2 regions of the Cryobacterium sp. M15 genome follow, and region 1 is predicted to be linked to the other one. Evidence: riboswitches for the same ligand, from Rfam matches in the RefSeq annotation. Region 1 holds a riboswitch; the other holds the start of a gene.

Region 1 (5,078 bases):
GGCCGGCAGCGGCCACGGCCTGCAGTAACGGCGCCAGCAAGACCATATCGTCGTGTACGGCCTTTCTGCTATCGGTATCAGGCAAGAATGAAGCTCCAGGTTTCAGCCCACACCGCAACGCCAATGGCGATACCGGCAATGGCGAATCCGATGCCGACCAGGACCGCGTCGGCCGCTCGGACCCGCGACGGTCGTGCCCAGGTGCGGGGCTCGTCGCTGCCGAATCCGCGCGCCTCCATGGCCGTGGCGAGTTTACTGCCCCGACGCACCGAAATGACGAGCAGGGAAAAGGCCGGGCCGAAGAACCGGCGAGCGGCGCCGCGCGGTCCACCGCCATCGCCGACCCCGCGGGCTCGACGGGCAAGCGTGAGCGAGTGCCAGTCTTCGATGAACATACCTACGAGTCGCAGACCAGCCAAACCGCCGAGCACAAACCGCGCGGGCAGCCGCAGCACCTGGGCGAGGCCATCGGCGAGGTCCGTCGGATCCGTCGTGGCGAGTAGCACGATACCGGGCAGACCGATGGCGAGCACCCTCAGCCCGATGGCCAGGCCGAGCTGGGCTGAGCCTTCGGTCACCGAGATGAATCCGAACTGCCACAGCAGCGCGCCGGAGTCTTCGCCATAGAGCACCGTCGTGATCGCAGCCATCGGGGCCGCAATCCAGACCGGTGCCGTTCGCAGCCAAAATTGTCGGGCGCTCAGGCCGCACCAGAGCAAAAGTCCGGCCTCGAGCAGCAGGGCGACTCCGGCCGAGACCCAGTCGATCGAGAGCAGCAGCGCACAGCTCACGATCAGGGCAACTGCGAGCTTGGCGACCGGGTTGAGTCGGGCGACGACGCTCGGGCGGATCGTCGGGGTCAGCAGGCTCATGGCGCTCCCGTCCCGAGCCGGATCGGGTCAGGCATACCAATTCGGTATTCCTCGTCCGCGAGAGCGTTGACGAACTGGGCGTCGTGGGTGACCGCGACGAGCGCGATGCCCTCATCGAGCAGCTCGGCCAGAAGGGTCACGAGTTCCTGCCAGGTACGAGAATCCTGCCCGAAGGTCGGCTCATCGAGCACGAGCAGGCGAGGACGGGTCGCGAGAACGGTGGCGACGGACATCCGCCTCTTCTCGCCACCCGACAGGGTGAACGGGTTGGCGTCGGCGAGATGATCGAGTCGCAGCCGGTGCATCAGCTCGTCGACGCGGCTGGTCTGTTCGGCCTGGCTGAGCCCGAGGGCGCGCGGGCCGATCTGCAGGTCGGCCCGCACCGTCGCGGCCAGGAATTGGTGTTCCGGGTCTTGAAAGACGGTTCCAATGCGGGTCAGCAGCTGCTGGGAACGCCAGCGGTGCGGCTCAGAAACGATACCGGCCGCAAACGTGTCACTTGCCTGCAGCGTTCCCCCGGCCGGCTTCAGCAGTCCGGCCAGCGTGAGGGCGAGGGTAGATTTTCCGGCGCCGTTGGGGCCGGTCACAACGGTGGCGGTGCCGGCCCGCAGGTTGAGGGTGATGCCAGCGGCGACAACGGATGCCGCACGCCGTCCAAACGGAACGCGACCCACCGCGAGCCCCTCGGCCCGCAGCAGGGTCTGCACCGAAGTGATTGGAGAGCGCGTCGGAAACCGGGGGGGCAGGGCTGGTACCCAGACGCCGGCCTGCGCCAATCGCTCACCTTGCCTCGACAGGATTTCGCGGGTGGGGCCGTCGGCCAGCACGCCGCCGGCCGGGTCGAGCACGATGACGCGGTCGACGACGTCCTGCCAGACCTCGACCCGATGCTCGATGACCACAAAGGTGGCCCCGGAATGATCGAGGGAGCGCACAACGGCGTCGCGCACCTCGATGACACCAGTGGGGTCGAGGTTCGCGGTCGGTTCGTCGAGCAGCAACAGCCCCGGCCGCATAGCGAGCACGCCCGCCAGAGCCAGGCGTTGCTTCTGCCCGCCGCTCAGGCTCGAGGTGGGGTGGTCGAGGGGCAGGTCCAGGCCGACCTCGGCAAGAGCCTGCCGCACCCGCGGCCAGATCTCGGCGCGCGGGACGGCGAGGTTCTCGCAGCCGAATGCGACATCATCTCCGACCCTGGCCAGCACGACCTGGGAGTCCGGATCCTGCAGCACGAGTCCGACCCGCCCGCGCGCCTCGGCCGCGCGGCGACCGTCGATGAGCAGGCTGCCGGTCTCGTCGCCGTCTTCGACATCGCCGAGCACTCCGGCCAACGCGTGCATGAGGGTACTCTTGCCGGCACCGCTGGCACCGAGCAGCAAAACCCGCTCGCCGGGCGTGACCTGCAGGTCCAGCCCGGACACCGCCTGATTGTGGCGCCCGGCGTGGCGCCAGCCCCAGTCGCGGGCTCGAATCTGTACGGCGCGGATCTGCGCGCCGTGACCGGCCGGGAACGGCGGGGTGTCCAACATCCGCTAGCTGATCGCGGCGGAGGGTGCTCGCGACCCTTCCCGACCGGCAGCAAACCGGCTCAGCGCACCGGTGCGGGCCAGGCCGCGCACGGCCAGCCAGGACAGCAGGCCGGCCAGCACGGTGCCCGACACGACAGCGGATACGAAATAGACGACCCTGTAGCCGAAATCCAATGCCGCATAGCTCGTGAAGGTCGTGTCGAGCAGACCTACTGCCACGCCGGCGCCCGCGCCAGCGAGAAGGGCGACGCCGAGTCGCCAGTTGCTATAGAGGAATAGCGCGAGGATGATTTCGGCGCCCAGGCCTTCGACGACGCCCCAGATGAGCGTGGAGAATCCCCACTGGGTGCCGATCAGCATCGACACGACAGCGGCGACGACCTCGGTGTACACGGCTGCGCCGGGCTTTCGGATGATGAGACCGCCGAGCACTCCGGCGAACAGCCAGCCACCGGCGAGGAGACCCTCGAGGCCGGGCGTGAACGCGAGGATCGCACTGAGCGGGGACCAGGCCAGGCCCCAGGCCCAGAAGATGACGCCGCTCGCAACGCCGATGACACTCGCGACGACGATGTCGACCACGCGCCAGCGAAAGTTGCGGGGCTTCTTCGCCCTCGAAGCCTGGCGAGTGGACTGACGGAGTGAAGACGTTGTAGCGTGCACTGTTCGTGCCCTTTCCGTAGGTGAATACAGGGCACGGGATCGAGAAGCCTCCCTGCGCTGGCATGATCCAGATCAGGTTCGACGGTCGAAGCTTGGTCAGCTTCCTCTCAGCCCGGTGTACCGGACTCCCGTGATACCGCCAATTCTAGCGCCCCGCCTAGACTTGCGGCATGGGAATCACGACATGAGTATCAGCATCCTGCTCGTGTTGGCGGCGCTGTATCTCCTGCTGATGCGTCGGTTCCTGACGCGGCGTCGGCGCATCGCCCGGGGATTGCCGGTAAGCAGCCCGTGGCACTTTCCGCCCTGGCTGCGACTCAGGGTGCCACGGTGGGCGCGCCGTCGGTTCGCGCGCCGGCCGCGCCGGCCCCGCCGTATCCGTTCTGCTCGTCGCCCCCGCCGCTCGCCCGGGCCCACCTGAGGAACCGGGCCGAGTTTATAGACTGGGCCTGCGGCCCGGGCCCAGGCCCCGTCCAAAGAGCGGGGCTACTTCTTGAGGGCTCGGATTATTCGGGCCAGGGCGCGCCCGGCGACCAGAAGGAATGGCACACCGACGGCGAGCAGGGCGATGACGTTCGGCTCAAACCGAGCGGTGCCGCCCGACTTGACATAGGCACCGATCGGCAGCGATACGCCACCGCCGCCCCCACCGGATCCGACAGCACCGCCTTCGCCGGCATCACCGCCACCGAAACCGTAATAGCTGAGCGCCACCGGTATGAGGGTGACGCCGTCAATTTGCACGGGATCACCGTAAGCCGATTTCACACCGGCGGAACGGAAGGTTTCTGCGAGTTTTTCCGGGAGGCTGGTCATTCCAACAGGGTAGCCGACTCGTGCCTTATGGGCGAGGCTTGAAGAAGGAGGCCGAACGCACTGTTCCCGCCCCGAATCGCTCGGTCACGGAATCGACTGCCAGCTCGGCCCCGCGCCAGTCCTCGTCGGGATCCCATAAGCCAACCGATCCCGACGCTGGACCGAGCTGCTCGGCCCGCACCCCGATCAGTCGCACCCGAATACCCGACGCGGCCAGCAGGTCGAAGGCAGCGACTGCTTCCTCATAGATTCGCCGGCCGACATTGCTCGGTTCAGCGAGGGTGCGCGACCGGGTAACGGTACTGAAGTCTGTGTAGCGCAGCTTGAGTGCCACGCGCCGTGCCACGAGATCGCTGCGCCGCAGCCGTGCCGCTACAAGGTCGCACTGCCGCAGCAACTCACTGTGCAGTCGGTCGATGTCGGTCACGTCGTGTTCAAAGGTCACCTCGTGGCCGACGCTCTTCTCTTCCCGCTCGACCGTTACCGAGCGTGGGTCACGCCCCCAGGACAGTTCGAACAGCTTCACACCGGAGGCCTCCCCCAGTGTTTTTTTCAGCACGTCCAAGGGCGTGCGGGCAATATCGCCGATGAGTTTCAGGCCGAGGCGCGTCAGCATCTGCTCAGTAGCGGACCCCACGCCCCAGAGTGCGGTCACGGGCAGCGGATGCAGAAACTCCACCGTCTTGTCGGCCGGCACGACGAGCAGACCGTTGGGTTTGGCCAGGCCGGAGGCAAGTTTGGCGACGAACTTGGTCGACGCCGCGCCGACGGAGCAGACGAGACCGGTTTCGGCGAACACGCGGGCGCGGATGAGTTCGCCGATCACAGCCGGTGAACCGAACAAATTAGTCGCGCCGGCAACGTCAAGAAACGCTTCGTCGATGCCCAGCCGTTCCACCAGTGGCGTGACGTCGTCGAAGATACTCATCACTCGGGTGGAAAAGTCTCGATACTGTCCCATGTGCGGCTCGAGTACGATCGCGTTCGGGCACTGGCGCAACGCGAGCGACATGGGCATGGCCGAGTTCACACCGTATTTTCGAGCGATGTAGTTGGCCGCCGTGACGACCGAACGGCCGCCGCGGTGGCCGACGATCACCGGCAGATGCGCGAATTCAGGGTGAGAGAGCAACTCGACCGAGACAAAGAACGCGTCCAGATCAACGTGCAGCACCGTCGCCGAACGGTCGTCGACGTCGTC
Region 2 (5,078 bases), on a different contig from region 1:
TGACTGGGGCTTTCAGCCGACACTCGTGGGTGACAAGGCTACGGCGGGTATCGAACCGATCTACCGCCTGCGCCGCATGGACGTTGCTTTGCTCGACACCCAAGTGTGGAAACTGGACCAAGACGTGTGGACACTGTTTGGACTCATGGAACAGCTGAGCCCTGACCTACCGCGTACCGCTGAGATTCTTCGGGCGCTGGAAAAAATGACCGACCAAATGGACCCCGAGGATGTGAGTGGCACGGCATCCCGTGGCCGCGCTTTACTGGCGCCCCTTCTGGCGCAACCCGCCTACGCCAGCGCCCACCGAGTCATCGCTGTCGGGCACGCCCACATCGACTCGGCCTGGCTCTGGCCGGTGCGTGAAACCATTCGCAAGTGTGCGCGCACGTTTTCAAACGTGTTGCACCTGATGGATGAAGACCCCGACTTCATCTTCGCCTGTTCGTCGGCGCAACAGTATTCATGGATGAAGCAGCACTATCCGGAACTGTTTGAACGCATCCGGACGCGCGCACTCGAGGGCCGCTTCGTTCCGGTGGGCGGTATGTGGGTCGAATCCGACACCAACATGCCCAGCGGGGAATCGCTGGCTCGGCAGCTGCTCGTGGGCAAGGCTTTCTTCATGCAGGAGTTCGGCATCGAACCCCTCGAAATCTGGCTGCCGGACTCGTTTGGATACACGGCGGCATTCCCGCAAATCGTGACCGCGGCGGGATCGAAATACTTCCTCACCCAAAAAATCAGTTGGAACGAAACCAACACCATGCCTCACCACACCTTTGCTTGGGAGGGAATTGACGGCACCCAGGTCTTCACCCACTTTCCTCCGGTCGATACCTATAACTCATTGTTATCGGGGGAAGAATTGGCCCGGGCTCAACGCCAATACTCCGAGAAGGGTGCGTCAAACGTGTCGCTGGTACCGTTCGGTTTTGGAGACGGTGGCGGTGGGCCCAATCGGGAGATGCTCGCAGCGGCGGAGCGCACGCGTTCGCTCGAGGGTTCACCGACCGTGCGTATGGCCAGCCCGCGGGCGTTCTTCGAGGAGGCGGAGGCGACGTATGCCAACCCGCCCGTGTGGTCGGGGGAGCTCTACCTGGAATTTCACCGTGGTACCTACACATCGCAGTCCAGGACCAAATCCGGAAACCGTCGCAGCGAGCACCTGCTTCGGGAGGCCGAGCTCTGGGCATCAACGGCGTACTTTTATATGGGCGCTGACTATCCCTACGAACGACTGGCTGCTGCCTGGCAGACCGTGTTGCTCAATCAATTTCACGATATTCTGCCCGGAAGCTCTATCGCGTGGGTGCATCAGGTTGCCGAAGCGGCCTACGAGACCGTGCGAATCGATCTCGAAGACCTGATCGCGACATCCGTGGCGGCGCTCGCTTCCTCGGCGCAAACGGATGCGACGCCGGTGAGCTTCAATGCGTCACCGTTCCCGGTGGCGGGAGTGCCTGCCCTGTCTGCTGCGTCGCGGATACCAACCGGAGCCGTGCGCCTTCATCAGGCCGATGGGGCGTTCGTGCTCGAGAACGACGTCGTGCGGGCATCCATCGATGCACGTGGGCTCCTCATTTCCTTGGTAGACCGCGTGAGCGGAAGAGAAGCCGTGCCCGCGGGGCAAGCGGGCAATGTGCTCCAACTTTTTCGGGATACCCCGACGCAGTGGGACGCGTGGGACATCGACGAGCACTACGACCGGAACGGCGTGGAACTTCTGGAAGCAGAAGAAGTCAAGGTACTCGTGCAGAGTGCAGGGCTGGTCACGGTGCGCGTGACGCGGCGCTTCGGGGGGTCATCCGTTCAGCAGGATCTGACCGTACTCGGTGACCAGCCGAGCCTGGACATCGTGACGACGGTTGACTGGCATGAGCGTCAAAAATTGTTGAAGTTGGCTTTTCCGCTCGACGTGCACGCTGACCGCGCTGCGTCTGAAATACAGTTTGGCCACATTTATCGGCCGACCCACGTCAACACGTCCTGGGATGCTGCTCGCTTCGAGACCTGCGCACACCGGTGGGTTTTCGTCGGGGAGCCGGGCTTCGGGATTGCGATTGCCAACGACTCAACCTATGGGCATGACATCAGCCGCACTACTCGAGTCGGGGGAGGGACGACCACGACTGTGCGGGAATCACTGCTGCGTGCGCCGACGTTCCCTGACCCAACTGCGGATCAAGGAGTGCACACGCTTCGCACCTCGATCAGTCTGACGCCAGACGTACTCGAAGCTGCGGCGCAGGGCTACCGGATCAACCTGCCGCTGCGCGATGTGGTCGGCGCGGCCGTAACGCCGGTAGTCGTGAGCGAGTGCCCATCGATCGTGGTCGAAGCCGTAAAACTGGCCGAAGATCGTTCCGGTGACCTTATCGTGCGACTGTACGAGGCGAGCGGTTCGCGCTCCACGGGCACTGTCAGCTTCGGCTTCACTGTCTCAGAAATCGTCGAGACCGATCTGCTCGAACGCACTGTCGCCTCTGTAGCAGTGCAGTCGACAACCGATGCTGGTGGTCGATTGGTGCTGCGCGCTTTCCAGATCATCACCCTGCGAGTTGCCCGTTCTGCCAAAGAGGGCGAGGGGAGCCTGCGCCACCATTCGTAGGCAGGCTCCCGTCGTTGGCGTGACTATCTGCGGAATACTTTGTGCAGCCAGTCGTTGAGCGGTCGCAGAGCCGACGGCGCATAGGCCTGCTCCAGGGTGATCGCGTGCGCGGTTGTGCGCTGAATGCGCGCGCGTATAGGGTGATCCTTGACACGGGGTGCCGCACATAGTGTGCGTGCTGAGATCAATACCCGTCGAACCTGTCTAGTTAGTACTAGCGAAGGAATGTCACGGATGACTGGTCAAACCTCCCAGCTCGCGCTGCGGCAAACGCCTCGAATTCTCAGTATCGCCGGAACCGATCCGACCGGCGGCGCCGGGATTCAAGCCGACCTGAAGAGCATTGCGGCCAACGGCGGCTACGGCATGGCGGTCATCAGTGCTCTGGTCGCGCAGAATACGCGCGGGGTGCGCTCGGTGCACACCCCGCCTGTGGCTTTTCTGCGCGCACAATTGAACGCCGTGAGCGACGATGTAACCATCGATGCCGTCAAGATCGGCATGCTCGCGCAACTCGACGTCATTACCGAGGTGCGCTCCTGGCTCATGGAGTGTCGACCGCCCGTGGTGGTGCTCGACCCGGTGATGGTGGCAACGAGTGGTGACCGGCTACTTGACCGCTCAGCCGAGCAAGCGCTGCGCGACCTGATCCCTCAGGTCGATCTCGTCACGCCCAATGTTCCCGAGCTGGCTGTTCTGCTTGCAGAGCACCCGGCGGCCACCTGGGCGGAGGCCCTGGAGCAGGGCGGAAGGTTGTCTGCTCGCACCGGTGTCACCGTTCTGGTCAAGGGCGGCCATCTCAACGAAACCAGCTGCCCGGATGCCCTGGTCAACACCCAGGGGTTACTGTCGCACAGCGTGGTCGAGGTCGCGTTGCCACGTATCCGCACCAGGAACACGCACGGCACCGGATGCTCGCTCTCCTCGGCCATGGCCACGGTGCAGGCGAGAACCGGTGACTGGGCGCAGTCCCTCGTCGAGGTCAAAGACTGGCTCCAGGACGCCCTGGCCCACGCCGACGACCTCGAGGTCGGCCAGGGAAATGGCCCGATTCACCACTTTCATCAGCTGTTCGCCCGTGCAACAGCAGTATCCACTCTGACCGCAGGCGTGCGATGAACGCGGTACGGTCGGTGGGACTAGCCGAGTGGCGGGAGGCTGGCGAGCAGACGCTGAGCGGCATCCGTCGGGTCGTCGGCGTCGGTGATCGCGCGCACCACCACTACCCGGGTGGCGCCGGCGTCGACGACTTGGTCGATGTTGCCGAGGTCGATGCCGCCGATGGCGAACCAGGGGCGCAGGCTGCCGACGGTAGCGCTCTGCGCGGCCGCATAACGCAGCAGGTCTATTCCGACCGCAGCGCGGCCAGGTTTCGTTGGCGTAGCCCAGACCGGACCGACACAGAAATAGTCGAGGTTATCGGCGGTGACGGCGGCATCCACCTGCTCGATGGTGTGGGTGGACAGGCCGATCCGCGCAGCCGTGCCGAGCAGTGTGCGGGCGGCAGGCAGCGGCAGGTCAGTCTGGCCGACATGAAAAACCGGCGCGCCGGAGAGGCCGGCGATATCCGCTCGGTCGTTGACCGCCCAGAGCCGGGCGTGACGGTCGGCGACCGTGTGCAGAACCTCGAGATAGTGAAGTTCCTCGGCCGCGTCGATGTTCTTATCGCGCAGTTGGATGATGTCGACCCCGCCGGCGAAGGCGGCATCCACGAAGTCGGCGAAATCGCCGCGATCTTTTCTGGCATCGGTGCAGAGATACAGCCGGGCGGTGATGGGGTCCATGCGACCAACCCTAAGGGGCGCTGCCGTGGCATCGGTGCACACCATGAGTGAGCGGGAAGCGCAGCGAACAGTTGATGTTGCCGTCATTGGCGGCGGCGTCATCGGGCTCGGCATCGCCTGGACGCTGGCGCATTCCGGCCGTAGCGTGGTCGTCATCGACCCCGACCCGGCCGGCGGCGCCACCTTCGCTGCAGCCGGAATGCTCGCCGCGGTGAGCGAACTGCACTATCGGGAAGAGGCATTGCTTGATCTCATGCTCGCGTCCTCGAAGTTGTATCCCGACTTCATCGACTCGCTCGGAACCGATAGCGACGCTACCGGATACCAGCGAACGACAACGCTGAACGTGGGCGCGGACGCGGCCGACCGGCAAGCCCTCGTCGACCTGCGTGCTGTGCAGGTGGCCAATGGATTGGGTGTCGAGCCCCTCACCGTGCGCGAAGCGCGGGTGCTTGAACCGCTGCTGAGCCCCCAGGTCTCCGGCGCTTTTTTGGTGGAACAAGATCACCAGGTCGACCCGCGACGGCTCACCGAGCGCATCCAGCTCGCGCTCGCCGCCCTCGCGCCCAACGGCCAGGACGCCGTGATTCGGGTGCGTGCGCGTGGATTACTGCACGCCGATGCAACGGATGCCTCCTCGCGCGTTACCGGCGTCGCCCTGGCTGACGGCAGCTCGATCCAGG

What was found. A riboswitch is a leader RNA that binds a small molecule or an ion and turns the genes downstream of it on or off. The one in region 1 is predicted to bind thiamine pyrophosphate.
Region 2: linked by a shared signal. The riboswitch ahead of thiD (bifunctional hydroxymethylpyrimidine kinase/phosphomethylpyrimidine kinase) and the one ahead of CXY83_RS13085 (ECF transporter S component) in region 1 are both predicted to bind thiamine pyrophosphate.

Annotation. Positions count from the first base shown of each region.
Region 1 is NZ_PJJW01000039.1:370,325-375,402, reverse strand. Features, by position in the region: gene CXY83_RS13100 (AAA family ATPase) at 1-85, opposite strand, end outside; gene CXY83_RS13095 (energy-coupling factor transporter transmembrane protein EcfT) at 78-872, opposite strand; gene CXY83_RS13090 (ABC transporter ATP-binding protein) at 869-2,398, opposite strand; gene CXY83_RS13085 (ECF transporter S component) at 2,402-3,061, opposite strand; TPP riboswitch at 3,093-3,203, opposite strand; gene CXY83_RS17470 (hypothetical protein) at 3,246-3,482, shown strand; gene CXY83_RS13080 (hypothetical protein) at 3,548-3,877, opposite strand; gene dinB (DNA polymerase IV) at 3,903-5,078, opposite strand, start outside.
Region 2 is NZ_PJJW01000036.1:120,362-125,439, reverse strand. Features, by position in the region: gene CXY83_RS08110 (glycoside hydrolase family 38 C-terminal domain-containing protein) at 1-2,611, shown strand, start outside; TPP riboswitch at 2,755-2,854, shown strand; partial or broken gene thiD (bifunctional hydroxymethylpyrimidine kinase/phosphomethylpyrimidine kinase) at 2,837-3,682, shown strand; gene thiE (thiamine phosphate synthase) at 3,751-4,395, opposite strand; gene thiO (glycine oxidase ThiO) at 4,439-5,078, shown strand, end outside.